4 regions of the Methylophilus glucosoxydans genome follow, and region 1 is predicted to be linked to each of the others. Evidence: predicted binding sites of a transcription regulator. Region 1 holds the regulator's gene; each other region holds the start of a gene.

Region 1 (7,340 bases):
GAGCCGCGTGTTTGAGGCAGTGATCGCTGCATTCTCTCCGGGGCATGTAGATCGGTTCGAGGTGCAACGAGCATAATCCTAAAATAAAAACGCCGGAGAAATCCGGCGTTTTTATTGTGTGTTGCTATGTTAACGCTGATGCAAAGGAACGAATTCCCGACGTTCAGACCCCACATACAACTGGCGAGGGCGGCCAATTTTCTGTTCGGGGTCGGCATTCATCTCACACCATTGTGAAATCCAGCCTGCAGTGCGGGCCAGGGCAAAAATCGCCGTAAACATCGAATTGGGGATGCCCATGGCGCGCATGACGATGCCGCTGTAGAAGTCCACGTTTGGATAGAGTTTGCGGGAAACGAAGTATTCGTCCTCAAGCGCAATTTTTTCCAGTTCCATCGCCAGTTTGAACATCGGGTCATCGTGCAGGCCCAGTTCATTGAGCACTTCATGGCAGGTTTTGCGCATGATAGAAGCGCGCGGGTCCATGTTGCGATAAACGCGGTGACCAAAGCCCATCAGGCGGAAGCTGTCGGTTTTGTCTTTGGCGCGTTTGATGAATTCGCCGATGCGGCTGACGTCGCCGATTTCTTCCAGCATGTTAAGTGTGGCTTCGTTGGCGCCACCGTGTGAGGGGCCCCATAGCGAGGCGATGCCGGCTGCGATGCAGGCAAACGGGTTGGCGCCGCTGGAGCCGACCAGACGCACGGTAGAGGTAGAAGCATTTTGCTCGTGATCTGCGTGCAGAATCAGGATGCGTTCAAATGCACGGGCCAGAATCGGATTAGGCACATAATCTTCACAGGGCGTGGCGAACATCATGTGCATAAAGTTTTCGGCGTAGCCCAATTTGTTTTTGGGATACATGAATGGCTGGCCGATGTTGTACTTATAGCTCCAGGCGGCAATGGTGGGAACTTTGGCCAGCAGACGCATGGCAGCCACTTTACGTGATTCCGGGTCGGACACATTGTTGTTGTCTGGATAGAAGGCCGCCATGGCGCCTACGACCGCGATCATGACCGCCATCGGGTGCGCATCGCGGCGGAACCCACGAAATACATTGCTCATCTGGTCGTGCAACATGGTGTGTTCGCTGATGGTGCTCACGAATTCTTCACGTTGATTGTTATCCGGCAGTTCGCCGTGCAGCAACAGGTGCGAGACCTCAAGGAAGTCACAGTTCTCGGCCAGTTGCTCAATCGGATAGCCACGGTAGTAAAGCAACCCTTTTTCACCATCAATAAAGGTAATGCCAGATGTACACGATGCGGTAGACATGAAGCCAGGATCAAACGTGAAATAACCATGTTTGCCCAAGCTGCGGATATCAATCACATCCGTGCCCAGTGAGCCTTTTAATACCGGTAGCTCAATTGCGCTACTATCGTTGTCAAATGTAATGGTCGCCTTGGTAGCCATAACGTACTCAGTCTTTAATCAAGTTGGTTAAATTATACGCAATCGTTTTGTTTTATCACCGCTTGTGCGGTGACTGTCGCGGAAAAGTTAAAAAAACAATCAAAAGCCTGCACCAGATGTAATCAAGTCACTGGTGCGTTTGCACTGCTTTTGGGAATCATTGCTACGCGTCGGTGCCGGTGCTTAGTTGGGGTAAACGGCACCCAGAATGCGTGGCCCAGCCGCCCCTGTGACCGCGGCCAGATTGCCCGGCAAATGATCTACACAGCGTTGCGCCAGCCAGGCAAAGGCGACCGCTTCCACCCAGTCCACGCCAACGCCCAATTGATCCGTCAGCTGTATGGACTGGCCAGACAGCGCCTGCAGTCTATTCAGCAAGGCCAGATTATGCGCACCACCCCCACAGACGTAGACTTCCTGAGCCCCTGGGCAGAATCGCGTCAGCGCATCGGTGATGCTCACTGCTGTTAACTCAAGCAAAGTACGCGCCACATTTTGTGCGCTGTCGGGGTACTGATGCAGCAGTTGCATTAACCAGGTGTCGTTAAACAGGTCGCGTCCCGTACTTTTAGGTGCGGCCAGTGCAAAATAAGGATCGGCCAGCATCGCATTGAGCAAGTCTGGATTAATTTTCCCGCCCGCTGCCCAGTGCCCGCTCGCATCATAGGGTTGGCCTGTGTGTTGCTGCGTCCAGGCATCCATGAGCAGGTTGCCGGGTCCCGAGTCAAAGCCTGTGACTTGTCCGTGTGCTGGCAGATCACTCAAGTTGGCAATGCCGCCGATATTAATGACGACGCGATGCCTATCTGCACTCGTAAACACCGCTTGGTGGAAGGCCGGCACTAACGGTGCACCTTGGCCGCCGGCGGCAATATCGCGACTTCTGAAGTCGCCAATGACCGTGATCCCTGTTAATTCTGCCAAGCGGGCATGGTTGCCCAATTGTATGGTGTATGCCATGCCCTCTGCCAGTGTCGGACAGTGCCGGATGGTCTGGCCATGGCAACCGATGGCTGTCACGGCCTCGGCACGGATGTCGGCGAGCTTAAGCAGTTGCTTGACGGCTTGCGCGTAGAGTTCTGCGAGCTGGTTAGCAACCACTGCGGCCTCGTGTAACTCGTTATTGGCGGGCGTGTGCAAGGCCAGTAGACGCTGTTTAAGCGCGTCAGGGTAGGGAAGAAAGTAGGTGGCCGTTTGTGTCAGTTGCTCGCCCCGTTGCGAGGTGAGCACGGCATCCACCCCGTCCAGGCTGGTGCCAGACATCAGTCCAATAAACAAACGTGGCTGGGAGCGATCGGCAGAAACTTGCATGGGTGTCATTTTAACACTGCTCCAGCCGCGCTTACAGAAATGCATGGGATTACGTTAAAATAGCTGTTTTACTTATTTGAGACGGTGCCATCAGTGCGCATCGTTGTATTTGACGGATACCCGCATGACCGATACCAAACAACCCTCATCTGAAGTGCCAGCATTGAGCCCAGAAATTGCCAAGGCGTTGGCCATTATCAAGCGTGGCGCAGATGAGTTACTGATCGAGCAGGAGCTGGTCGAGAAACTGAAAACAGGCAAGCCTTTACGTGTGAAAGCAGGCTTTGACCCTACCGCGCCGGACTTGCACCTGGGTCATACCGTCCTCATTAATAAATTGCGCCAGTTGCAGGATCTGGGCCATCAGATTTTATTCCTGATCGGTGACTTTACCGGCATGATTGGTGACCCGACTGGCAAAAGCGCCACCCGTCCACCCTTAACCGTGGAGCAGGTCAAGGCCAACGCCGATACCTATGCCGCACAAGTCTTCAAGATTCTTGATCCTGCCAAAACCGAGATTGTCTTTAACTCCAACTGGTTAAGTGAACTTGGCGCGGCGGGGATGATTAAACTGGCTGCCAGCCATACCGTGGCCCGCATGCTGGAGCGCGATGACTTTTCCAAACGCTTCAAGGGTAATCAACCGATTGCGATTCACGAGTTTCTGTACCCGTTACTGCAAGGATATGATTCGGTCGCCCTGCAAGCGGATCTTGAGCTCGGTGGTACCGACCAGAAGTTTAACCTGCTCATGGGGCGTGAGTTGCAAAAGCAGGCCGGCCAGTCGCAGCAATGTGTGCTGATGATGCCGCTGCTGGAAGGGTTAGATGGCGTCAATAAAATGTCTAAATCACTCGGTAACTACATTGGCATTAGCGAGGTGCCAGAGACTATTTTTGCCAAGATCATGTCGATTTCAGATGAACTGATGTGGCGCTATATTGATTTGCTGTCTTTTGCGACGCTGGAAACCATTGCCGAATGGAAGGCGCAAGTCGCCAGCGGTGAAAATCCCCGCAATATCAAGGTCGGCTTTGCCCAAGAAATTGTGGCGCGTTTCCATGGTCAAGCCGCGGCTGAAAAAGCCTTGCAGGACTTCCAGACCCGTGCCAAAGGCGGCATCCCGGATGACGTGCCCGAAGTTGAAGTGACCATTGAAGGCGAGAGCATCGGCATTAGCCAATTGTTAAAACAGGCGGGCTTGGTTGAAAGCACCAGTGAAGCCATGCGCGCAGTGCAGCAAGGCGGCGTCAAGCTCGACAGCGTCAAGGTGGATGATAAGAATCTGCCTTTGACTAAAGGTGTGACAGTGATCGCACAGGTGGGTAAACGTAAATTTGCCAAGATCACAATCAGGTGATTTGAGCTGAGAAACAAAAAAGGCCGCATCTGCGGCCTTTTTTGTTTAGAGCGTTTTGCGCAAGTTCGCGGGCGGAATATTCAGGGACTCGCGATATTTGGCTATGGTACGGCGGGCAACGACGATACCTTGTTGTGCCAGTGTGTCGGTGATCTGGTTGTCCGACAAAGGCTTTTTCGGGTTTTCTTCGGCCACCATTTGCTTGATCAAGGCGCGGATAGCGGTGGCAGAGCAGGAGCCGCCTGCATCTGTGGCCACCGAGCTGCCAAAGAAGTATTTGAGTTCATAGACGCCACGCGGTGTGAGCATATACTTATGTGTGGTGACGCGGGAAACTGTGCTTTCATGCAAGTCGAGTTCTTCGGCGATTTCACGAAGCACCAGTGGCCGCATGGCAATTTCACCATGTTCAAAGAAGTTGCGCTGGCGATCTACAATGGCTTGTGACACGCGCAAAATGGTCGAGAAGCGCTGCTGGATATTTTTAATCATCCACTTGGCTTCCTGCATCTGGCTTTGCAGGTATTGGCCTGAACTCTCGCGGTTGCGCTTGAGGATGTCCGCATACATCTGGTTGATGCGCAGTTTGGGGATCACGCCATCATTTAAAGAGGCGACCCAAATGCCCTTGATTTTTTTAACCACCACATCGTGCTGGATAAAGTGATCGTGACTAAAGCTGGAAAACTCGCTGCCGGGTCTGGGGTTTTGCTGGCGGATCAGGTGCTGCGCCGCCTTGAGTACCGCTTCATCGCAACCAAGCACCTTGCGCAGTTTGACAAAGTCTTTGTTGGCAAGCAGCGCCAGGTGGTCTTTGGCAATGGCAATGGCGGTTTGCAAGTGTGGCGTTTCTTGCGGCAAACGCGTCAGTTGCAAGAGCAGGCACTCGCGTAAATCGCGCGCACCTACGCCTACAGGGTCCAGATTCTGGATCAGCTTGAGGGCGGTTTCCAGTTCCAGCAGCTCGACCTCAAGTTCGAGTGGCAAGTGCTCCACAATCTCCTGCAGATCTTGCTCCAGATAGCCATCATCAGTGATGCTATCCAGTAGCAGTTTGACCAGGCTCATGTCACGTTGCGATAAATGTGCCAGTTGTATCTGATCAATCAGATGCTCGCGCAAACTGATGCTGGTGGTTTCCTGTCTGGAAAAGTCACTGTCTTCGTCTTCCTGATGATTGCGTCCGGCTTCGTCCCAGTTGCTGGTGCTGCCAAACTCTTCATAATCATCTTCAAACTCTGGCGGCGTGAATTCCTCGTTTAAATTGGGCAGGTCGCTCTCGCTCCCGCCCAGCTCATCGTGCAAGTCTTCACGCAGACTTTCTGCCGGTGCGGTGATCTCTTGCTGCGTTGCCATGTCAAACGAGCTGGCATCTGTCGGCTCAGCTTCTACAGTGGGGGGAGGCGGTGTGTTATCTTCAAACTCGCCTTCTTCACCGTCTGACATTTCCAGTAACGGGTTTTCCTGCAGGATGGTTTCCAGTTCCTGGTTCAGTTCCAGCGTGGAAAGTTGCAGCAAACGGATCGATTGCTGCAGCTGCGGCGTCAGCGCCAGATTTTGCGAAATACGTAATTGCAGGTTCTGTTTCATGACGGATTACAGCCTAAAATTCTTGCCCAGATACACTTCACGCACACCTTCATTCTGAATGATTTCATCGGGCGTGCCTGCTGCAAACACAGCGCCTTCATTGACAATATAAGCGCGGTCACAGATATCCAGCGTTTCGCGCACATTGTGGTCGGTGATTAAAATACCAATATTCTGACTGCTCAGGTAGCGGATGATTTTCTGGATTTCGATCACCGCAATCGGATCAATCCCGGCGAACGGTTCATCCAGCAAAATAAATTTAGGGTCAGTGGCCAGGCAGCGCGCAATTTCAACGCGTCGACGTTCGCCGCCAGACAAGCTGACGGCCTGACTGTTGCGGATGTGCTGGATATGCAATTGATCCAGCAAGGACTCAAGCCTCGCCTCACGCTGCTCTTCCGTATAGGGACGGGTTTCAAGAATGGCGAGTATGTTGTCGGTTACGCTGAGCTTGCGGAAAATGGATGCTTCTTGGGGCAGATAAGCCAGGCCCATGCGCGCGCGCTCATGCATGGGCGCGCGGCTCACGTCGGCGCCATTCAGCGTAATGTTGCCTTCATCCAGCGCAACCAACCCGACAATCATGTAAAAGCTGGTGGTTTTGCCTGCCCCGTTGGGACCCAGCAAGCCGATCACTTCGCCACTGCGTAACTCAAGCGTCGTGTTTTTGACGACGGTACGGCCCTGATAGGTTTTTTTCAGGCGGTTGACCTGCAAATGGTTCTGATCTGCTGCCATGGTTTCCATCTTTATGCTTACTCTTTGCCTTGCTCACCAGTGTTTTCGGCAGGGGCAGGTTCGACCTTGAGTTGCAAGGAGCGATTCATCCGTAACCCCTGTTGAGAGGTTGGCTTGTTGTCAATGACAGGCGGCGTGGTTTTATTTTTAGGCTGTATGGTGGCCTTGACGCGGCTGCCAGCCGTCCCGTTCGGGTTGGCTTTGGTGCCGCCAATCACCTCGGCATACTCGGCGTTGGCGTCGTAGCTGATGTAGTCCCCGGTCACGATGTCTTCACCACGTTTAACCCAGGCATTGGTATACAGTTGCACTTTATCCATGCGGGCGTTGTATTCGATACGTTGACCACTGCCTTGCATCCACTCGTCTTTACCGGTACGTTTTTGTTTGAACGTGGTTGGGTTGCCGGTACAGGTGCTATGTTGAAAGCCGTCCTGATCCTCGCGTACGATCATTTTGTCCGCCTTGATTTGCAAAGTGCCCTGATTAAGAATCACGTTGCCCGTGTAGATACTGATTTTTTTAGCATCGTTCACGGTCACGGTATCCGCCTCAAGCTCTATCGGTTGATCTCGGTCGGATTCTTCGGCCAGCACACTCAGCGGCATGGACAATAGCGCCCATACGCTCATGCAGATCGCTAAAAATAAGGGCTTGTGCGTGTTCAACTCATTTCTCCATAATCAACGGTCATTGGCGTTCTGTGTTTGACGCCTGGGCCGGGCTTGCCAAATTGCTGGCGACGGGTGGACGCTCATAATGCACATGCACCCGGTTAAACAATTGCATGGTATCAGCCCGGTTATCAAAACGCATGCCCGTGCCTGTAATTACTGTCGCCGGTTTTTGGCGGATGACCACCGGCTGGTCTGTGTGTGCCACCTCGGTATCCGGCTCCAGCCAAAGCCGCTCGGTT
Region 2 (7,340 bases), on a different contig from region 1:
GGGTATTAAACAGCGGCCAGTGTGCCTGCATCTCCAGCAACATTTCCAGACGCGCCTGCTTCAAGGCTGGGTCGTGCGCTAAAAACTGGTGAATGGCGCTGCCCAGACCATACCAGCCTGGCAGCAGCAAGCGGCACTGCCCCCATGAGAATCCCCACGGAATCGCCCTTAAATCCTCAATCCGTCGCGTCGATTTGCGCGCGGCGGGCCGGCTACCCAGATTGAGTCCGGCAATTTCCTCAATCGGCGTGGTATTGAAAAAGTAATCGGCAAAGCCCGGGGTTTCATAAACCAGGCTACGGTAGCTGGTCATCGCCGTGGCTGAGAGGGCTTCCATCACGCTTTCAAACGCACGCCGTTTGGCGGGCTCCAGCTGGTCGGCCGGGAACAAGGTGGCATCCAGCGTCGCCGCAATCAGGGTTTCCAGATGCTGGCGGCCGACCACCGGGTCTGCATAACGCGTGGAGATGATTTCGCCCTGTTCGGTCAGGCGAATCTGGCCATCGACGGTGCCGATGGGTTGCGCCATGATGGCCTGATAGGTTGGGCCACCGCCGCGGCCAACCGTGCCGCCACGGCCATGGAACAGGCGCAACTTGACGTTGGCCTGGTTAAACAGTTCCACCAGCGAAATTTCCGCTTTATACAACTCCCAGTTCGAGGTCAAAAAACCGCCATCCTTGTTGCTGTCCGAATAGCCCAGCATGACTTCCTGCTCATTGCCCTGGAAACGGATCACATGCCGGATGCCGATCAGGCTCAGCCATTTGCCCATGATCATGGGCGCGTCGCGCAAGTCGGCAATGGTTTCAAACAGTGGCACGATATTCAGATCAACCTGAATATTGGCCGAGCCCCACACGCCGCGCAACAAGCCAGCCTCACGTTGCAGCAAGGCCACTTCCAGCAGGTCAGACAAGGTTTCAGTGTGCGAAATAATATACTGGCGTACCGCATGCTCACCAAAGCGCTGGCGCACCTCGCGTACGGCTTCCAGCACGCCGATTTCCTTGTGCACCAGCTCGGAATATTGCTGAAAAGGCGAAAACAGCAGGCGCGGTTGCTTCAGTTCTTCGAGCAAAAGGCCGATTTTCTCTTCCTCGTTAAAACTGGCGTAGTCAAAATCGTAGCCCGCCTTATGTAACAGCTCGCTAATCACCGCTTCATGCACGTCAGAGGACTGGCGGATATCCACGGTGGCCAAATGAAACCCAAACGTGACGATGGCTTTAATCAACTTGCCCAGCCGCGGATAAATCAAGGCCTCGCCATGGTGACGGCGCAAAGAATCGGCAATGGTCTGCAAGGGGTGCAGCAAGGCCTCAGGATCTTCGTAAGGCTCGTTGCCGACTTCTTCCGGCAAACTCCAGCTGGCATCGGGTAGCAAATGGCTGGCGGTCACCAGCAAACGGTCATGCACGCCATTAAGCGCGAGCCGGTAGGGTTCATCCAGCCGATGCGATGACTGGTCGCGCGAAGCTTTCGCCAAGGCCAACACTGCGTCATCCACACCAACCACGCGCGTGGACACAGCCAGCTCGCGCTTGAGCGCGGCCAGCTCTTGCAGATAGAACTTGAACAAGGTGGTGGCCTGCAGGCGCACACTGTCGCGCAAGGTGGTGCCATTCACAAACGGATTGCCGTCACGGTCGCCACCAATCCAGCTACCCATGCGCAAAATACCTGGCAAGTCCATGCCGGGCAGCCAATCTGCCAGGTCGCGCTCGATATCCTGCAGGATTTCAGGGATCACATGTAAGAAGGTACTTTCGTAATAGGTCAGTGCGTTTTCAATCTCATTGAGCACACTGAGCTTGGAGTAGCGCATCATGCGGGTTTGCCACAAGGCCGACACCGCACCTTGCAACAATAGCTTGTTGCGTGCCAGTTGGCGCTCAGACACCATGTGCCCACGCTGCCCCAGCAACTCCGCAATCAGCTGCTCAATGTCCAGCACACTTTTACGCTGCACCTCGGTCGGATGCGCAGTCAGCACCGGTGAGATCAGTGCGTCCTGAAGCAGTTGCTGGATTTTTTGCGGCGCGATGCCAGAGGCCTTGATTTGTGCCAGCGTGTGCGACAACATGCCAGGCGCAGGTGTATTTTGCTGGCAATGGCCGAGTTCCTGCCCGTAAAGATCTTCGGCCAGATTCACCAGATGTTTGAAATAAGCCAGTGCACGCACCACGCGCACCGTATGCTCCAGACTCAGGTCAGCGAGCAACTGCTCAAGATCTAACGAAGCCTGCTGGTCATGATTCTGGTGAAAACGCAATGCGGCTTGCCGGATGGCGGCAATTTTCTGCGCAACCGCTTCGCCCTCCACCTCCAGAATGGCCTGATCAAGTAAATCACCTAACAACTGAATATTGTTGGACAGCCGCATTTCCGCCGTTAGCATGGCGTCGGCTGCAAGTTTTTTTATCATGATGCCTCTCCTCTAGCTTAGGTTATCCCTAGCAACAAGCAGGCCATCTAAAAAAAAGATTTTTTTACTTTAAAATCAGCGTATTGGAAGAAATGAAACTCAAGCCGCTCAGACGATGCGGTTCCCATGCACTGCCAACAGGCAAACCGGTGCACCGATTTGGGCCTCGAATCATATCGGCAACAGTCGCGTTGAACGCAGACTTTCCATTAGGCCCTGAAACGGCAAGGCCGCAGAGTTTGATGGATGTTTTGCGGAAATTTGCACAAGCAAAGACGCCGCAGCGATGCATCACATGGCGTTTCCTGAGGCATAATAGACAGATGAAATGCATCAACCTCGATCATTGGATGGCACAAATCCTGACCGTCTGGCAATCGTTGGCCGCGCAGAGCGTTTGGCTGCAGGATGGCTTTTTGCTGCTGATGTGCCTGATCATCGGCTTGCTGCTATTCCTGTTTGGGACCGTGATCGGGCTGTTTACGCAATCACTGTGGGGTATTTTTACAACGGGTCGCCAGGGCAGCGACGAAGAGCACAAGTAAATAAGCGCTATTCTGGCGTCAGCCAGCGGGCGATCGCGTCGAGCTCTGCCGCACTGTCGCTGTCAAAATCTGCATACTGATGACCGCCGGTTCTGGCATACCAGTATTCACTATTCCAACGGTCACCTTCTATTTTATGCAATACCGCATGTATCCAGTTGGCAGTGGGGTCACTATACGCCTGCGCAATCTGATGTGCGGCATGCCAATCTCCGGCTTGCGCCAGCCTCACTGCCTGCAATAACAATGTCCGGTTAGACATGCTTGGGATATTCAATCGTCCCTTTCTGGATGAATTCGATTTTATAGCCGTCCGGGTCTTCGATAAAAGCAATGACGATGGTGCCGTGTTTCATGGGCCCCGCCTCGCGCACCACTTTACCGCCCTTGGCCTTGACCAGCTCACACGCTTGATAGGCGTCATCCACTTCAATCGCCATATGACCATAGGCGGTGCCCATGTCATAATTAGTTTTGCCGTAGTTGTAGGTGAGCTCCAGCACGGTGTGGTCGTACTCGTTACCATAGCCGACAAACGCCAGTGTAAACTCGCCGTCAGGATAATCCTGGGTACGGATTAATTTCATGCCCAGTACGCCGGTATAAAAGTCGATGGAACGTTGCATATCGCCCACGCGCAACATGGTATGTAAAATCCGCATTGATATCTCCTTGATCTCTGATTTTTTTAATCTGTTGTGGACGTAACCGGTCCACTCGGCTTAACCCCGCGTGGCAACAATGCGCTGATATTTCTCCAGCAACTGTTCCTTAGTTTCGCGCCGCTCAGGGTCTAGCGGAATGCAGCTGATCGGGCAGACCTGCTGACATTGCGGTTTATCGTAATGGCCGACGCACTCGGTACACAAGTCGGGGTTGATTTCATAAATTTCTGCGCCTTGCGAGATGGCTTCATTCGGGCACACGGGCTCGCACACATCGCAGTTAATACATTCATCGGTAATAAATAAAGCCATGATTTTCTTTACATCGCTACAGAGGCGCCATCACTCAGGCGATCGCCAGTTTTTGCTTGATTGCCCGTTCGACGCCAGGTGAAACAAACTGGTTCACATCGCCTCCCAGGCGCGCCACTTCACGCACCAGGCTGGAGGAAATAAACATGAACTCTTCCGCCGGGGTCATGAACAGGGTTTCCAGTTTGGGATAGAGCTTGCGGTTCATGCCCGCCAACTGAAACTCATATTCAAAATCACTGGCCGCACGCAGGCCACGGATCACCATCTGCCCGCCCTGCGCCTGCACAAACTGCATGAGCAAACCGTCAAAGCCGACCACACGGATGTTATCACCTGCAAACACCGACTCTGCCAGCGCAACCCGCTCTTGCAGGCTGAACAAGGTTTGTTTGCTGGTGCTGCCAGCCACCGCCACAATCACTTGGTCAAACAGCTTGGCCGCCCTGCGCACAATATCCTCATGCCCCAGGGTGATGGGATCAAAGGTGCCTGGATAGACGGCAATTCTGGTTTTACTCATCGCTTGCTTCCGTAATCATCGTTGTGTCGTTGCTGGCTGCCGCTGACTTGATTGCCTTAATCCGTGCCAGCAGCCGCATCGGCTGACGCGGGTTGCAGCAGGTGAAAATAGACCTGACCCGCTTTGCCCGATTTGACCACCTGCCAGCATGCATCGGATTTTAACGCATATTCGGCCTCAACATATAGCCAGCCTTCAGGCGCCAAATGCCTGGGCAGCACAGGCAACAATTGCGCCAGCCAGTCCTGGCGATACGGCGGGTCACAAAAAATCACGTCAAACGGCTGTTGATTGCTGCTCAGAAAAGTTCTGGCATCCATTTGCTGGATGCGGGCCTGGGTCGCCTCCAGCAAACGCTGGTTCTGGCACAAAGCCGCATAAGGCGCTTTGGCCAATTCGAGCATGGTGACCGCTTTGGCATTGCGAGACAGCGCTTCAAACCCCAGGGCACCGGTCCCCGCAAACAAATCCAGGCAGGTTTTGCCTGTCAAGTCCTGGCCCAGCCAGTTAAAGACGGTTTGCCGCACGCGGTCTGGCGTAGGGCGTAGCCCTTCGGCATCGGGAAACTTGAGCACACGGCTACGCCATTTCCCGGCATTCAATCGTACCTGATTCATGAGCGGTGGTTGATTCGAATAAATAAAGCAGCATTATCCCAGATTTTGCACCCCGACTACCCATGGCCTGCGCTAAACCGAGGGTGCACCCAAGTCATCGTGTTATGATTTCGTTAATTCATCAAGGAATATTGCTATGGAGTTCTTATTTGGCTTTGGTCTGCTGGGCGGCGTGATCGCGCTGGCGCTGTCACTGTTTTGGGTATGGATGCTGATTGATTGCCTGGCCAATCAAAGTGAAGACAAGCTGGTGTGGTTTCTGGTGATTTTCTTTTTAAACCTGCTGGGGGCCTTTTTATACTACTGGCTGGCGAGAAAAAAGCGCATGGCTTAATCTGACCCCGCTCACCGCAACAGACACAAAAGCAAAAGCCGGCAAACTGCCGGCTTTTTTGTTATTCCGCACCAACGATCACGGTGGCAAAATGCTCAGGATGGATGCGGCGCTTGAACGCATCATTCACCTGTTGCACAGTGACGGCTGCGACCTTGTCATTAAAACTATCCAGGTAATCCAGCGGCAACTTGTAAAAGCCGATCATGTTCAGGTACTCCAGAATCTTGCTATTACTGTCTATACGCATGGGAAAACCACCAATCAGGTTATCCTTGGCCGCAGCCAGCTCCTTTTCTGTCACGCCTTGATCGACAAATTTCTGTACAGTGGCCATCACCAGTTTGAGCGCTTCTTCACTTTGCTCTTTTTTGGTTTGCAGCCCGATCTGGAACGGTCCCAACTGACTCATGGGCATAAAGTAGCTATACACGCTATACGCCAGACCGCGCTTTTCACGGACTTCCTCGGTCAGACGTGACACAAAGCCACCGCCGCCCAAAATATAGTTACCCACATACAGCGCAAAGAAATCTGCATCGCCGCGCTTATTGCCAGGCTGACCAACCAGGATGTGTGCCTGCATGGCCGGATGCGGCACTTTTTTCAGTTTAGGCGCAGACAACGCTGGCACGGCTGGGATATCGGCCACCGCAGGTCCTGCTGGCAAGCCGGCGCTCAGACGCTGCGCAATTTGCCGGGCCTGATCCGGGGTCAGATCCCCCATCAGGGCGATCACGGCAGACTTTGCCGTATAGTGGCTTTGATAAAACTGCCGCAACTGGCTCACCGTCAGCGATGGCACCGTACCCACTTCACCGTTTTGATCCAGGCTGTAAGGATGCATGCCGTACACCGCCTGCATAAAGGCTTTTTGCGCAATGCTATCCGGCTCCGTTTCGGCCTCTTGCAACGCGGCCACAATACGGGCTTGCTCACGGCTCACGACGGCTTCAGGAAAATCCGGCTGGTGTAACACCAGCGTAAACGCGTCCAGTGCGGCCTGCTGTTCGCTGGTCAAAGTACGTAACTTGAAGCTGGCGCGGTCTGCATCAAAACTGCCCCCCAACACCGCGCCCACATCGGCAAAGCGGTTAGTCAGCGTTTCCTCTGCCAACCCGCCCGCGGCCATACCCATCACATGATGGGTTAACGCGGCGGCGCCACTGCTGTCTGGCTGGTCATAAGCGCTGCCTGCACGAAAATTGATGCTGACATCCATCATGGGCAAGGCATGATTTTCAACAAAATAGACTTCGCTGCCCTCCGCGGTGGTCCAGTGCTGAATATTCAGTGCGGCGCATGCCAGGCTGGCATAGCCTTGTAGCAGGCTGATCAACAAGACGGTGTTGAATACCCGGTGTTTAAATAAAGTAACGACTTTCATGAAATTCCCAAATCAAACGTTCAAAGAACGGATTAATGTTGATGCGGCCGACCGGCGGACTTCTGGTTAGGATCCATCGGTTGTGGGTCCAGGCTGACCAGCGTCATTTGGTCTGCGACCAGATATTTTTTAGCCACGGCCTGCACTTGTTCAGAGGTGACCGCCTGCACGCGTGACGCATTGGTTTGTAGCAAGGATAAAGGGTAATGCATGGTTTCCAGCTGGCCGATCTGCATGGCCTGATAAAACATGGAGTCACGTTTGTAGACATCGGCGGCAATGACCGCGGCTTTCACTCGATGCAGCTCAGCCGGCGTGACGCCGTTGTTTTTGACTTCTTCAATTTGTGCCCAGATCGCCTTGATCAGCGCCTCTTGCGAGACGCCTTCACTTGGCGAGGCCGCCACCTCAAATGTCGAGGTTTGACCGCGGTTGGTACTGTCATACCCCGTGTCAATTTCAAGCGCAATCGCCTGCTCACGCACCAGTTTCTGGTTGAGGCGTGACGCATCATTGCCACTCAGAATGC
Region 3 (7,340 bases), on a different contig from region 1:
CAATGCTGTTACGCCAGGGTTGCAGTTTGAGAAAAGCAATCACGCGCTCTGCTTTCTGCCGTTGCGCCAAGGCATCCGCAGGCGCGCGGCCCACATTAAATACCTGCTCCAGCCAACTGCTTTTGACCTTGAGGTTGGTGCCGGTCAGTACGTTGTCGAGCACCGACATGCCTTTAAACAGGGCTATATTCTGAAACGTGCGCGCCACGCCGCGTCTGGCAGCCCATTGCGGATGCATGGCGCGACGCACCGCATCCTGGTAGCGGATACTGCCTTCATCAGGCTTGTAGACGCCATTAATCACGTTAAGCAATGAGCTTTTGCCGGCGCCATTGGGGCCGATCAAGGCACAAATTTCGCCCTCATTGACGGCAAAACTGATATTGGTAATGGCTTTCACGCCCTTAAACGACAATGAAATCCCGTCTAATGCCAGTAATGGCTGAGGTGCAGCAAGGGTGGTACTCATATCGCGGCCTTCCATGTCGCTAATCCCAAATAGCTGTGCAAGTCATTGGACTGATGTGGAATCACTTGCAGCTGGCTGGTCTGCCAGGCAGAAGCTTCTGGCCAGGCACGCACATCAATGCCAATGTCACTGAAAAACTGTGTGGCCTCGGGCGACAAGGGCTCGCCTACCAGTAATGGCACGCGCGTACGCCGCAGACCCAGCACATCCTGCAAGGGCAAAATCACCAGCCAGCGCGCCAGCGTTGCGATCAGCGGCAACCGGGCACGGGCTGCACGCAGTGCCCAACCCACCAGCCTATGCTGCCAACTGCCGGGTAAGGGCCAACGGGATTGTGTCAGCGCATACAGGCGCTGATAAGTGGTTGCCGTGCCAGCGACCAGCGTGGGGCCGAGTTCGCGCCTGTCGGTATCCCGGGTCGCCAGATTTTCTGGAAAATTCAGAGTAAAGCCCGCCAATAGCCACGGCGAAAGCAGATATTTGGCATGACCGCTGGCGGCAAATGCACGCGCCGCCAATGCCTCTTCATGCGCTGTGAGCACCTCTTGGCTGATCAGTTGGCGGCCATTTCTAAGCAGTTCGGCATGGCTTAATTCGCTGTACTCCAGCGCATAGGCGTCACTTAAGCGGTAAAAGCGGAAGGCGATTTCCGCAGTCTCAGCCACGGGTGAAATGTTCTGTGTCTCAGGCGTGGCCACAATCTGCGCATAAGCAACCAGCGCAGGATGCTGATAGCCCGCTAGCCCGCGCGCATCGGCATAAATCACCAGTGCGCTATCAGGCTTGGCTGCCAGGACTTGATCCACCTGCGCCTGCGCCTCGGCAAACACAAATTGCGGCCGCAAGGTATGCAATAAATCCAGTAACTGCGGTTGCGCAAAGGCCGGATCCAGTGGCGCTGCCACGCCGCCCAGCCAATGGGCAGCTAGCGACAACAGCAAGGCCTCTGGCCGTGGTTCACTGAGCAGGAACAAGGTATCGCCCTGGCGAAAGCCGTGTTGCTGTAAATAGTGCGCCGTGCGGGTGACGTCCTCTTGCACCGCAAGCCAGGAGGCCTGCTGCCAGAGGCCCAGCTGTTTATGCCGAATTGCAACACGATGCGGGCGCTCCACGGCCTGCAAAGCGAGCAAGTGAGGTAAAGTCTCTGCCATTGCCAATTTCCTGCCGGGTTGAGTTAAGCCGCTTTGGCCAAGGTTTTAGCTTCCAGCTCACGCACCAGTGGCAGTACTTTTTCACCAAAATAAGCGACCTCTTCCTGAAAGTGCAAAAAGCCCGCCAACACTAAATCTACGCCCACCGCCTTCAAAGCCACAATGCGCTCGGCAATTTGCTGTGGTGTACCAATCAAATTGGTTTTAAAGCCATCGTTATATTGCACCAGGTCTTCAAAGCTCGACTTCGCCCAGTTACCTTCACGCTCCGGGCTGGCAGCACCGGCATTTTTCACTTCATGGCCAAAGGCATTGACCGCTTCAGGGTTGGCTTTATCAATGATTTCCTTCAATACGGCTTTGGCTTCTTCTTCGGTATCGCGGGCAATCACAAAGGCATTGACCCCGATCTTGACCTGATGCTTATTGGCCGCCGCCTTGGCGCGAATATCGTCCACCTGGGCCTTGATCCCTTCCACGGTGTTACCGTTGGTGAAGTACCAGTCTGAGACCGCGGCCGCATTATCGCGCGCAGCACGTGAACTGCCGCCCTGGAAAATTTCTGGATGTGGCTGCTGCAAAGGTTTAGGTTTGAGTGAGTAGTTACTAAAGCGGTAAAAATCGCCTCTGTAAGTAAAGTTATCCTGGGTCCAAATGCCCTTGAGCGCTTCAATAAACTCGCGTGAACGGCGGTAGCGTTCGTCGTGATCCAGCCAATGCTCGCCAATCGCCGTAAACTCACCACGGAACCAGCCGGAGACGATATTCACCGCAATCCGTCCCTGGGTGAGAATATCAATGGTCGCCAATTGTTTGGCAGCCAGCACCGGATTCCAGGGGCCAGGCAAAATGGCGGCAATCACTTTGAGTTTGGTGGTCGCCGCCAGCAAGGCATGCGAAAAAGATACCGACTCATGCTGAAACTCGGCCCCATAGCCCGCAGTAAAACGGATTTGGCTCAAGGCATATTCAAATCCGGCTTTTTCGGCAATTTGTGCCAGCTTGCGGTTGTAATCGATATCCCAACTGGTGCGCTGCTCAATGTTACTGACCACCAGGCCACCACTGACGTTAGGCACCCAATAGGCAAATTTAATGTTTTCTGTACTCATCTTTAATCTCTCCAAAAGTCACTGAATTTAAATAGCTAATAACTTTTCCTGGCTCAAAAGCTCGCGATGCTTGAGCAAAGGCAGGGCACGCTCTACCGCTAGATCAATGCGCGCTTTCACCGCCTCACTCTTGATTTGATAGTTTTCAAAATCCGCTTCAACGGCATATACGCCGATCGGTAAAGTGACTGCCTGGAAGAAGCTAAACAAGGGACGCAGCTCATGATCAATGATCAAGGCATGACGCTCAGTCCCGCCGGTTGCTGCCAGCAGCACGGGCACATCAATCAATGCTTCGAGATTGACCAGATCAAACAAATGCTTGAACAACCCTCCATAAGAAGCGCGGTAAACGGGTGTCGCCACCACCAGCAAATCGGCAGTTTCAATCGCCTGGATATCTTGCTGTACGTTGACTGGTAAGGCTTTGGGATCGTAGGAAGCGACCAAGCTGCCCGCAACTTCGCTTAATTCCACCACGTGCAGATCAATCGGGATTTGCTGTCCCAACTTCTGTGTGATCGCCTGCACCAGTGCAGCGGTTCTGGAAGGTAATTTATAGCTGCCGGAAACGGCAGTGACTTTTAATGGACGGCTCATCATGACTCCTGAAATAACGGTGACTAATGTCGTTTGCACGAAAACTCGCAAACGACTCGCTTGCTAGAGTATTAGCACCATCCATGCCAGGGAATAATATGGTTATATTTCAATCACTTATACAAAAAATCTCTTTTAATAGGTGTTGGATTCCAGCGCTAGTTGCTGATCAACTGCTGCTAAATCAGCAGCTTTCCGTTGTCATGCGGCGCTTAGTCATGATTTCGTCTGCTGATGGTTGCTGATTTTGCAGCAGCGATTCAGCAACAAACTGTTTCTATAGAGGCGGCGGCTGGAGCTTGAATTTATATTTTCATTTAAATTCAATAACTTATTGATTGGCATATTAAATGCAACAGCATTAACAGACGCGTGGCGCAAACAACATCCCCGCCACGCCTTTATTGATCCCTTTTTGAACAAGGAAAGACTATGACTGCACAAGCAAATAAAATTGCGCATTTGCCTGTAAACCTGCCGCGGCAACCCGCGCATTTGATTAAAAGTGACGCAGAAGCCCTGACCGTCGCCAAACAGGTTGCCAGCGAAATCGCCAAAGAAGCCGCCCTGCGCGACCAGGAACGCCGACTGCCACGTAAAGAGCTAGACCTGTTTTCAAGCAGTGGCTTGTGGGGCATTACCGTGCCGAAAGAATACGGCGGTGCCTTTGTCTCTAACAAAACCCTGGCAGAAGTGATTGCCATCGTGGCCGAGGCAGACCCCAGTGTCGGCCAGATTCCACAGAATCATTTATATATGGTGGAAGGCTTGCGCCTGGATGGCTCAGACTTTCAGAAAAAATACTTTTTTGAGCTGGTGTTGCAAGGGGTGCGGTTTGGTAATGCGTTTTCCGAGATTGGCACCAAGAGCGTCAATGATGTGAAAACCAAGCTCACGCCCACCAATAGCGGCTACTTTTTAAACGGCAAAAAATTCTATTCGTCTGGCGCTTTGCTGGCGGACTGGGTGCCGGTAGTGGCCAAGGATGAGCACGATAATACCGTGGTGGCATTTGTCCCTGCCGGCGCAGAAGGCCTGACCATTATTGATGACTGGTCCAGCTTTGGCCAGCGCACCACGGCCAGCGGCACGACCATCCTGGAAAATATTTTTGTGCCCAGCGAATATGTGTTGCCGCACCATCTGGCCTTTGACCGGCCGACCACCATGGGGCCAATTGCACAGATTATCCAGGCGGCAGTCGATACCGGCATCGCCCGCGCGGCGTTTAAAGATACCCTGCACTTTGTACGCAACTACACACGGCCATGGATAGATACCGATCTGGAACACGGCTATGAAGATCCGCATACCATCAAGGACATCGGTGACTTGCAGATTCGCCTGCACGCCACCGAGGCCTTGTTGGCACGCGCCGGTGAATACATAGACGAAGCGCAGCGTAACCCAAATGAAGACACCGTGGCCGAAGCCTCGATTGCGGTGGCAGAAGCCAAAGTACTGAGTACCGAAACCGCCTTGTTGGCGGGCAGCAAACTGTTTGAACTGGCCGGGACCCGTTCTACCTTGGGCGAATATAACCTCGACCGTCATTGGCGCAATGCTCGTACGCACACACTGCACGATCCGGTACGCTGGAAATACCATGCCGTCGGCAATTACAGCTTGAACAAGGTGAATCCACCGCGCCATCCTTGGATTTAATCCAGAACGGATATTCAAAAACAAACAGCCCGATAAACGATCGGGCTGTTTGTTTTGAGGCTTAGCACAGTCTGCGCAAACGGCTTATAAAAGACTATGCCTCGTAGTACACACCGCTTACCAGCGATAGGTCGCTGTCAGCATGGCACGCCGTGGCTCGCCATAGTAGCAACTGCCAGAAGCGCAATTGGCGATATATTCTTTGTTGGTGAGGTTGCGCGCATTGAATGCCAGCGTCCAGTGCTGAAGATCATACCCGACCAAGGCATCCCATAAGGTATATGATGGAATCCGCTCGGATGCAGAATCAAAATTGCCACGGGTAGAGCCGTTATAGCGTGCACCCAAGCCCACTTTTAACCCATTATTAAAGCGGTAATCACTCCACACGGCGAGCGAGTTTTCCGGCGTGGCCAGCAAAGGCGTACCAATCAACGCAGGATTGCTGCTGGCAGTGACTTCAACCTTGGGTGTATATGTATAGGCCGTAATCAGATTCATATTTTCTATTGGCTGCGCTTGTATTTCGATCTCTAGGCCACGCACCTGAATCTGCCCGGTCTGGCTCGGACTGCCGCTGTTGGGGTCATAACTGATAAAGTTGTTACGCTCCAGATTAAACCAGGCAGCGCTGTAACGGTTCTTGCTACCTGGCGGCTGATAGCGTACGCCAAACTCATACTGCTTGCCGGTTTCGGGTTTAAAGCCTTTGCCTGTTTGCGTGTTGACCGTGACCGTCGGTATAAAAGACTCTGTGTAGCTGAAATAAGGGGCAATGCCATTGTCTGCCAAATAGAGCAAGCCTGCGCGGCTGGTAAACTTGTGGTCATTAAAGCGATCATTGGTGCCTGCCACACGCTCCGCGTTCTGGGTGCTGGCATCGTCGTAGCGGCCACCCAACGTCGCAATCCAATGCGAACCCCATTTGATCTGGTCTTGCAGATAAAAACCTGTTTGCGCCAGTTTGATGCTGCTATCCTGCACAGGGTCACCCCTCACTATGGTTTGTGCCGTATCCGGGGCCAACAAATCCAGGTCTGGCGCACTGCCAGAATAGAATTGATTGCGGTCCCTGACCTTTTGGTAATCCAGACCCGCCAGCAAGGTATGTTGCCAATCCCCCGCCTGAATACGCCATTGCAGCTGATTGTCGATGGTGAACGCTTTGATGTGATCCGGGCTACCGTTCATATTGCGGGTGATATAGCGGAAATTGCGAGGGTCCTCCGGATTCGCCTGGTTGACCTGCGTGTACCCCATGCCGAACACCTGCCAGTAAGCCAAGTCTACCTCGCTGTAGCGTGCATTCTGCCTGAAGGTCCACTGGTCGTTGAAGCTATGCTCAAACAGATAGCCGACATACCATTGCTTTTGCTCAAACCGGTTAAATTTTCTATCGCCGACAAAGGTCTTGTAAGGCAATTTTTCTCCCAATGGCGTGCGCAGCAAGGTGCCTTGCTCAGGCAAGGCACCAGCCACGATCCCGGCATCCGAGTTCATATACTGCGACATGACCGTCAAACTGGTTTTGTCGGAGGGCAGGAAAGTGATTGACGGCGCAATAAACACCCGGTCATCCTTCATGCCTTGACGCGGCAAATCGGCATCGCGTACCAGGCCGGTAATGCGGTACAACACGGTGCCGTCTTCATTGAGCGGCCCCGAAAAATCACCGGCGACCTGCTCACGCGAGTAATTCCCCAATTGCATCTGGATTTCTTTAAGCGGGGTTGCGGTTGGACGTTTGCTAACCACATTGATCAAGCCGCCTGCGGTACTTTGCCCATACAGCACCGAGGCTGGCCCGCGCAGGATTTCGAGACGCTCAATGCCATAATTTTCGATTCTGCCGGTCGCAAACGTGCCGGCATTGCGCCACGGCAAGCCGTCTTGATAAAAACCGGGTGAATACGCATCAATGCCACGCAAGGCAATCCAGTCATAGCGGGAATCCGGGCCGTAAGGCGCCACATTCACCCCCGGCGTATAGGCCATGCCTTCACGCAGGCTTTGTGCACCAATGGCCTGAATAAAGTCTTTAGTCACCACCGAGACCGCCTGCGGCGTTTCCATCAGCGACGTATCGGTTTTGGTCCCCGTGGCTGATTGCTCGGCAATATAGCCTTTAATTGGGCTCCAGGCCGTTTCCTTGTTGGCCGCGGCTGTCACTTGCACCTCGGGCAAAGTACTCGCCTTGGCCGACTGCGGGAGAATGGCATAACGGTGATCCCCGCGATGCTCGACCTCCAGACCGGTGCCCTTGAGCAAGGTATCCAAAGCCTGCTGCACAGTAAACTTGCCATGCAACCCTGTGCTAGCTTTACCATCTGCCAGCGCAGCATT
Region 4 (7,340 bases), on a different contig from region 1:
CGTGGCCGATTGGGGCGGCGAGCAAGTGATTGCAGTGGATACTGCGCATCCTGAAAAACAGCAAACCTTCAAAGCGGGCAAAACCCCTTCCGGCTTGCTGGTCAGTGCAGATAACAAAAAGCTGTTTATCGCCAACCGCGACAGTAACGATGTCACCGTGGTCGATACGAAAACCTTGAAAACCATCGCGCAAGTGCCCGTTGGCCTGCATCCCTTTGCACTAAGCTTGAGCCCGGATGGTAAAACCGTGTTTGTCGTTAATGTGGTCAGCAACACGCTGACCTTGCTGAATGTAGAGACCTATCAGGCCAGCACCGTCAAAACCGGGCAGCATCCTTATGGCGTGGCGATCAGTCCAGATGGCCGTCGTGCTTACGTGAGCAACAATCACGCTGAAAGCGTATCGGTAATTGATTTGACCAATGGCAACACCATCAAAACCATCGCTGTGGGCGAATATCCCGAGGGCATTGAATACGACAAGGCCAGCAATCAGGTACTGGTCGTCAACTGGGGTACTGACAATGTCTCCATGATTGATGCACTCACTAATACCGTGACGCAAACGATCAGCAGCCCCAAGTTATGCCGCTCTTTCGGGCAATTTATTCTCGAAGTGAAATAGCAAGAAAAGGGCTGTGCAGAGCCAAAGCAATCTATTTTTTGATTTTTTCACAGGATGACCAATGAATTAGTCGCAAAGAAGTTTATTTTTGGGTAAAGTCTCGGATTGTTTTTTAAAACACTTTGACCGCTTACCGATCCACGCCGAGCTTTAGTTTTAAAAGCGTTTTAAAAGTCTGTAAATTTCAGGAGATATGTAATGAAAAAATTTCTAGGCATGATTGCTGTTTCTTTATTGCCGTTGATCCCACTCACCGCTGGTGCACACGGTGCAGCAGCCTTACGCTTTGAAAAAAGCGTCACCATCAAAGCGCCTGCTGCAAAAGTATGGGCATTGGTCAAAGATTTTGGTAACGAACAAGCCTGGCACGCAGGTGTTGTGTCTACCACCGTAGAGCAGAAAAAAGATGAAAATGGCGACGATGCCACCTACCGCACCGTCAAACTGAAAAACGGCGGCGTCATGTACGAAAAACTGCGTTTCATTGACGACGCTGGCATGCGTGTTAAATATGAATATGTGTATGAAAAAAGTACATTACAGTTTTCTAACTTTTACCCAATGATCACAGTGACTGCCAACGGCAATGACACCGTCGTTTCAGTCAAAGGCAGCTACACTCGCGCCGATTCCTCCAACATTCCAAAGCCTGAGCAAAACGATGATGCCGCGACCAAGGCGCTCGACGACTTTTTTGATCCAGGTCTCGAAAGCCTGAAAAAGGTTGCCGAATCGGGAAAGTAATTAGCCAGGGTTCTGGAAAAAAATCGCAAGGCAACAGTAAACCCTGGTGGAAATTCTGGTAAGTCTTACGTTGTAAACAACACTGTTTTTGCAAATCAGTCACTGCCAAAAGCAAGCGACTGGCACCAAGTAAAGGGATTGTGTACCACACAATCCCTTTTTTGCATTTAGCCAAACCACCTGCCCAAAACCATCACCTATCCTGTCAAAGATGGGCAAAGCCTGTCACTTTCTGTCAGCTTGGCTAACCACAACCACGCTCGCACTTTTTAAATTCAATTCGAAGAAATGAAGCATAAAAACCCTTTAATTCATATTTTTCAATCAGTTACATTCAGTAAAAGCAGACTGGCACGCCTGTTGCTTTATGGTTAGCCAACACTGTTGAAAAAGCAGTGACTTAAACAAAGAAGTAACTGACTTTAAACTTGACTTGAAGGAAAACATGATGAAAAAACACGCACAACAAGGTTTTACCCTGATTGAATTAATGATCGTAGTGGCCATTATTGGTATTTTGGCTTCTGTGGCGATTCCTGCATATTCAGACTACACAAAAGAGGCTTCTGATGGCGCTTGTTTGGCAGAAGCTAGTGCATACTCAACAATAGTCTACTCAGCAATTGCATTATCCAAAGATATTCCAGATCACAATGCTAAAGCTTGCAAGGCAATCACTAAACCACTAGCGACAGATAAATCCTTCTCAGCAGAGCCGGCAAAAGAGGGCACTGGCGCAACCATTTCTTGTGATTTGGTGAAGGGCGGAACTTGCACCAAGACCCCTAAAGCTTAATATCTAATCTACTTGAGCAAATAAGAAAAAGCCCTGTTCAAACAGGGCTTTTTACTAAGGCTTAATGATGAAAATACATAATACGGGCTTCTCACTGATTGAACTAATGATCGTGATCTCTATTATAGGCATTTTATCGGCCGTGGCCGTGCCCGCTTTTCAAGCTTACAGAATAGAGGCTGCAAATGGTGCATGTCTGAAAGAAGCTAACATTTATGCAAGAAGAGTTTACGCAGACATACAACTGAACAAATCCATAGCGAATATCCCAGCTCCGGTTGCAAAAGCCTGTAGCGACATTAACAATGGTGTTAAAGTAGTTACAATAACAACGTTCACATCTAGAACTCACTCACCTGGCAACGCCATTATTTCTTGTAATTTAAGCGCTGGTACTCCTTGTCTTATTACAACAAACTCTCCTTGAGAATTTATAACTTAACAGACTTGAATAAATGCATTTTAAGCAAATCTTAAACAAGATAGCAGCGCTTCAACGGAACTGATTTGAATTTAAAAACAATGTTAGAACAGCTTGCTGTAAATAAAAATTGTAGCTCAACCGTACTCTGGTTACACGGCCTAGGTGCCGACGGCCACGACTTTGAGCCTGTGGTACAAATGCTCAACCTGCCACACATCAAATTTATCCTACCTCATGCCCCTTACCGTCCCGTCACTCTCAACAATGGCTACGAAATGCGTGCCTGGTATGACATTTTTGGGCTACAGCCGGATAGCCCGCAAGATGAAGTCGGGATTAAAAGCATGCAAGCGACATTAAATGCGATGATAGAAGCCGAAATTGCGCAGGGGATTCCGGCGCACCGCATTTTACTGGCAGGATTCTCGCAAGGCGGCGCGATGGCTTTGCATACGGCAACGCGTTTTCCACAAACTTTGGCAGGCGTACTGGCGCTTTCCACATACTTACCCTTAAAGAGTCAACTCTCCCAAGAAAAACACCCAGCCAACCAGCAGTGCCCGATCTGGATGGCGCATGGCCGTTTTGATAGCGTAATTACCATGGCAACCGCGCAAGCTTCGCGGCAAACACTGGAGGCCACAGGCTATGCGGTGGAATGGCATGAATACGATATGCCGCATAGTGTTTGCGACGAAGAGATCAACGATATCCGCCAATTTTTGCTCAAGGTGCTTCCGCCAGCGCAATAACCCTATCTTGAGAATAATCCCGCAAGCAGGGGGAGTTTTGTTAAAATAGCCAGCGTTTTCATAGGCCTATTTTCATGAGTGCTCCCAAAAAAACACCGTCTGCGGTGAGTGATCAACCAAGTTTTGCCGAACGCCTAGCGGCGCTAGAAACCATCGTCAAGCGCATGGAGTCAGGCGAACTGCCGCTAGAGGCCTCACTGGCAGCCTATACTGAGGGCGTGCAATTGTTACAAGCTTGCCAGACCTCTTTAGAGCAAGCAGAACAAACCGTGATGCTGCTTAACCAACAACAGCAACTGACGCCCTTCGAAGCGAATTAACCCGCCAGCCACTTTCCTGTTTATTCATGACCACTTCTGCTTTTGTCTTTGATCATTGGGCACGCGCACATCAACAACATGTGGAGCAGGTGCTGGCTCGCCTTTTGCCTGGTGAGCAAATATTGCCTGAACGCCTGCACGAAGCCATGCGTTACGCGGTGCTCGGTGGAGGTAAACGGGTGCGTGCGTTATTGAGTTATGCCGCAGCAGAACTGGCAGGCACCTCCAGAATGACGGCTGATGCCAGTGCGGCAGCTGTCGAGTTGATTCACGCATTTTCATTGGTGCATGACGATATGCCATGCATGGATGACGACGATTTGCGTCGTGGCAAGCCGAGTTGCCATAAGCAATATGATGATGCCACCGCACTGCTGGTCGGTGATGCCTTGCAAAGTCTGGCATTTGAATGCATCGCCGAGACTCAGGCACCACAAGCGCTCAAGCAAGTGCAGGTATTGGCACAAGCGACCGGCTCACGTGGCATGTGTGGCGGCCAAAGCATCGATTTGCAGAGTACGGGCAAACGGTTGACGCGTGCTGAGTTAGAGACCATGCATCAATATAAAACTGGCGCGCTGATCCGAGCCGCGACATTGCTTGGCGCTTATGCGGCGCCAGACACCGCACCGGCATTAATTCAGTGTTTGGAGCAATACAGCCAAAAGATGGGGCTAGCATTTCAGGTTGTCGATGACATTCTCGATGCAACAGCAGATACGCAAACCCTGGGCAAAACGGCTGGCAAAGATGCGCTGCAAGACAAGTCTACCTACGTCAGCCTGCTGGGGCTGGAGGAGGCAAAAACGCTGGTAGAAGCACTTTATGCTGAAGCCCTGCAATTATTGGCAGGCTATGGTGCCCAGGCGGATCCGCTGCGCGGGATTGCCAAATTTATTTGTGAGCGTCCTTTTTAATCATGACTTCACTGTTGTCCCGTATTCAATCCCCCACTGAGTTACGCGCACTCGAGCGCACACAACTCAAAGTGCTGGCCGCAGAACTGCGAGCATTTCTGATTCAAAGCGTCTCGCAAACAGGGGGGCATTTGGCCTCCAACCTTGGTGTCGTCGAGCTGACCATTGCGCTGCATTACATTTACAACACGCCGGATGACCGTCTGGTCTGGGACGTCGGCCATCAAACCTATCCGCACAAAATCCTGACCGGTAGACGCGAAGCCATGGCTAGCCTGCGCAAGGCGGGCGGGATTGCCGGTTTTCCCAAGCGCGACGAGAGTGAGTACGACACCTTTGGCACGGGGCATTCCAGCACCTCAATTTCAGCGGCGCTAGGCATGGCGGTGGCCGCCAAAGCACAAGGACTGGATCGCCGCAGTGTTGCCATTATCGGTGATGGTGCCATGACCGCGGGGATGGCGTTTGAGGCGCTCAATAATGCGGGCGATATGGATACCAATATCCTGGTGATCCTCAATGACAACGACATGAGCATTTCCAACAATGTGGGAGCGCTCAACAATTACCTTGCTCGCCTGATGTCGGGCAAACTGTATGACAGCGTGCGCCGCAGCGGCAAAAAAGTGCTGGATATCATGCCGCCCGTCAAAGAGTTTGCCAAACGCGCAGAAGAGCACGCCAAAGGCATGGTCACGCCCGGCACCCTGTTTGAAGAGTTCGGGTTTAATTACATCGGCCCGATTGATGGCCACGACATAGACACACTGGTGGATACGCTGGGCAATATCCGTCAATTGCAAGGGCCGCAGTTTTTGCATGTGGTGACGCAAAAGGGCAAAGGCTACAGCCCGGCCGAAGATAACCCAAACAAATACCACGGTGTGAGCAAGTTTGACCCGGAAAATGGTCACAGCCTGAGCCACAGCGACCGTCCGACCTATACGCAAGTGTTTGGTGATTGGCTGGTAGACATGGCCGCGGCAGATGACAAACTGATAGGCATCACGCCTGCCATGTGTGACGGTTCCGGACTCAATCGTTTTGCAGAGACGTATCCGGCACGCTATTTTGATGTCGGCATTGCTGAACAACACGCATTGACCTTTGCTGCTGGCATGGCGTGCGATGGCCTTAAGCCCGTAGTGGCGATCTACTCGACCTTTTTACAGCGCGCTTACGACCAATTGATCCACGATATTGCGCTGCAAAAACTGGATGTGTTACTGGCGATTGACCGTGCCGGGCTGGTCGGTGCCGATGGCCCCACCCATGCGGGCAGCTTTGATTTAAGCTTTTTGCGCTGCATCCCGGAGATCGTCATCATGGCACCCAGCGATGAAAACGAGTGCCGGCTGATGTTGTCTACCGGCTACCACTACCCTGGGACTGCGGCTGTCCGTTATCCGCGCGGCAGTGGCATCGGTGCCACCGTGTCGCCCACGTTAGCGACGCTAGCAATTGGCAAAGCCAGCCAAGTCAGACAGGGCGTAAAAGTGGCAATTCTGGCGTTTGGCAGCATGCTGCAGCCTGCGTTACAAGCTGCAGATGCTTTGAATGCCAGCGTGGTGAATATGCGCTTTATCAAGCCGCTGGATGAAGCGATGGTGTTGCACATGGCGCAAACCCACGACTACCTGGTCACGGTGGAAGAAAACGCTGTACAGGGTGGAGCTGGCGCTGCCGTCATGGAGTGCTTGCAGTCGCATGGCGTGGTGAAAGCCATCCGCTGCCTGGGACTTCCTGACCGTTTTATTGATCACGGCAAACATGAAACTATGCTTGCGGATTGTGGTCTAGACGAGACCGGTATACGCTTGGCTATTGAGAAATTAATTTCCGAGTAGTAAACTCAACTATTAACTAACAGGCGGGCATCCCCGCTATGGAACCCTAATGAATCAACCCGTGATCCCCACAACGATTGAAGACGTACAAAATACGCCTGACGTGCGTCGTCTGGACATCAACAAAGTCGGCATCAAATCTATCCGTCACCCTGTGATTGTCAAAGACAAAACGGGCGGCGAACAACATACCGTAGCGATGTTTGATATGTTTGTGCACTTGCCGCACAATTTTAAAGGCACGCATATGTCTCGCTTTGTCGAGATATTGAACATGAACGAGCGTGCCATCTCGATTGATTCATTTGAAACCATCTTGCGCCAAATGGTTGAGCGCCTGGAGGCTGAATCAGGCTATGTGGAAATGCGTTTCCCTTACTTCATCAACAAAGCGGCGCCAGTATCTGGTGTGAAAAGCCTGCTTGATTATGAAGTAACGTTTATCGGTGAAATCAAAAACGGCCAGTTCGAGATTACCGTCAAGGTTATGGTACCAGTGACCAGCCTGTGCCCATGCAGCAAGAAAATTTCAGACTACGGCGCACATAATCAGCGCTCACATGTGACTGTGACTGCATTATTGAGCGAGTTTATGTGGCTGGAAGACCTGGTAACCTTGATTGAAGAACAAGCCTCTTGCCAGTTGTATGGCCTACTCAAGCGTCCAGATGAAAAATTCGTTACCGAGCGCGCCTATGACAATCCAAAATTTGTCGAAGACATGGTGCGTGACGTCGCAGCACAACTCAATGATGAAAAACGTATCATCAAATACGTCGTTGAATCTGAAAACTTTGAGAGTATTCACAACCATAGTGCATATGCCTTGATCGAGAGAGACAAACGCGTTCAGTAATCTGTTTTGACAAAGTTTCAGTGTAGGCTAACATCGATTTCGATGTTAAGCGAAGCGGC

Evidence for each region. The regulator sigma-54, encoded in region 1, starts transcription at its own class of promoters, with help from an activator protein. The targets are predictions, from matches to a motif close to TGGCACNNTTCCTGCT.
Region 2: the regulator sigma-54 is predicted to act here: its motif matches at 2,459-2,474, upstream of ppc (phosphoenolpyruvate carboxylase).
Region 3: the regulator sigma-54 is predicted to act here: its motif matches at 3,406-3,421, upstream of msuE (FMN reductase).
Region 4: the regulator sigma-54 is predicted to act here: its motif matches at 1,719-1,734, upstream of ACFQ1T_RS05825 (pilin).

What each region holds. Positions count from the first base shown of each region.
Region 1 is NZ_JBHTJW010000001.1:83,115-90,454, forward strand. Features, by position in the region: gene speD (adenosylmethionine decarboxylase) at 1-76, shown strand, start outside; gene gltA (citrate synthase) at 130-1,419, opposite strand; gene ACFQ1T_RS00395 (anhydro-N-acetylmuramic acid kinase) at 1,603-2,730, opposite strand; gene tyrS (tyrosine--tRNA ligase) at 2,855-4,093, shown strand; gene ACFQ1T_RS00405 (RNA polymerase factor sigma-54) at 4,139-5,683, opposite strand; gene lptB (LPS export ABC transporter ATP-binding protein) at 5,690-6,433, opposite strand; gene lptA (lipopolysaccharide transport periplasmic protein LptA) at 6,442-7,056, opposite strand; gene lptC (LPS export ABC transporter periplasmic protein LptC) at 7,115-7,340, opposite strand, start outside.
Region 2 is NZ_JBHTJW010000002.1:944,789-952,128, reverse strand. Features, by position in the region: gene ppc (phosphoenolpyruvate carboxylase) at 1-2,428, opposite strand, end outside; gene ACFQ1T_RS07155 (hypothetical protein) at 2,752-2,973, shown strand; gene ACFQ1T_RS07150 (hypothetical protein) at 2,981-3,235, opposite strand; gene gloA (lactoylglutathione lyase) at 3,228-3,635, opposite strand; gene ACFQ1T_RS07140 (YfhL family 4Fe-4S dicluster ferredoxin) at 3,696-3,950, opposite strand; gene coaD (pantetheine-phosphate adenylyltransferase) at 3,985-4,473, opposite strand; gene rsmD (16S rRNA (guanine(966)-N(2))-methyltransferase RsmD) at 4,530-5,090, opposite strand; gene ACFQ1T_RS07125 (PLDc N-terminal domain-containing protein) at 5,227-5,424, shown strand; gene ACFQ1T_RS07120 (M16 family metallopeptidase) at 5,486-6,811, opposite strand; gene ACFQ1T_RS07115 (M16 family metallopeptidase) at 6,844-7,340, opposite strand, start outside.
Region 3 is NZ_JBHTJW010000002.1:8,310-15,649, forward strand. Features, by position in the region: gene ACFQ1T_RS02640 (ABC transporter ATP-binding protein) at 1-469, opposite strand, end outside; gene ACFQ1T_RS02645 (AMP-binding protein) at 466-1,620, opposite strand; gene sfnG (dimethylsulfone monooxygenase SfnG) at 1,644-2,732, opposite strand; gene msuE (FMN reductase) at 2,760-3,332, opposite strand; gene ACFQ1T_RS02660 (SfnB family sulfur acquisition oxidoreductase) at 3,765-4,997, shown strand; gene ACFQ1T_RS02665 (TonB-dependent siderophore receptor) at 5,115-7,340, opposite strand, start outside.
Region 4 is NZ_JBHTJW010000002.1:678,182-685,521, reverse strand. Features, by position in the region: gene ACFQ1T_RS05835 (YVTN family beta-propeller repeat protein) at 1-625, shown strand, start outside; gene ACFQ1T_RS05830 (SRPBCC family protein) at 824-1,369, shown strand; gene ACFQ1T_RS05825 (pilin) at 1,818-2,165, shown strand; gene ACFQ1T_RS05820 (pilin) at 2,233-2,592, shown strand; gene ACFQ1T_RS05815 (alpha/beta hydrolase) at 2,688-3,341, shown strand; gene ACFQ1T_RS05810 (exodeoxyribonuclease VII small subunit) at 3,416-3,661, shown strand; gene ACFQ1T_RS05805 (polyprenyl synthetase family protein) at 3,688-4,578, shown strand; gene dxs (1-deoxy-D-xylulose-5-phosphate synthase) at 4,581-6,425, shown strand; gene folE2 (GTP cyclohydrolase FolE2) at 6,475-7,281, shown strand.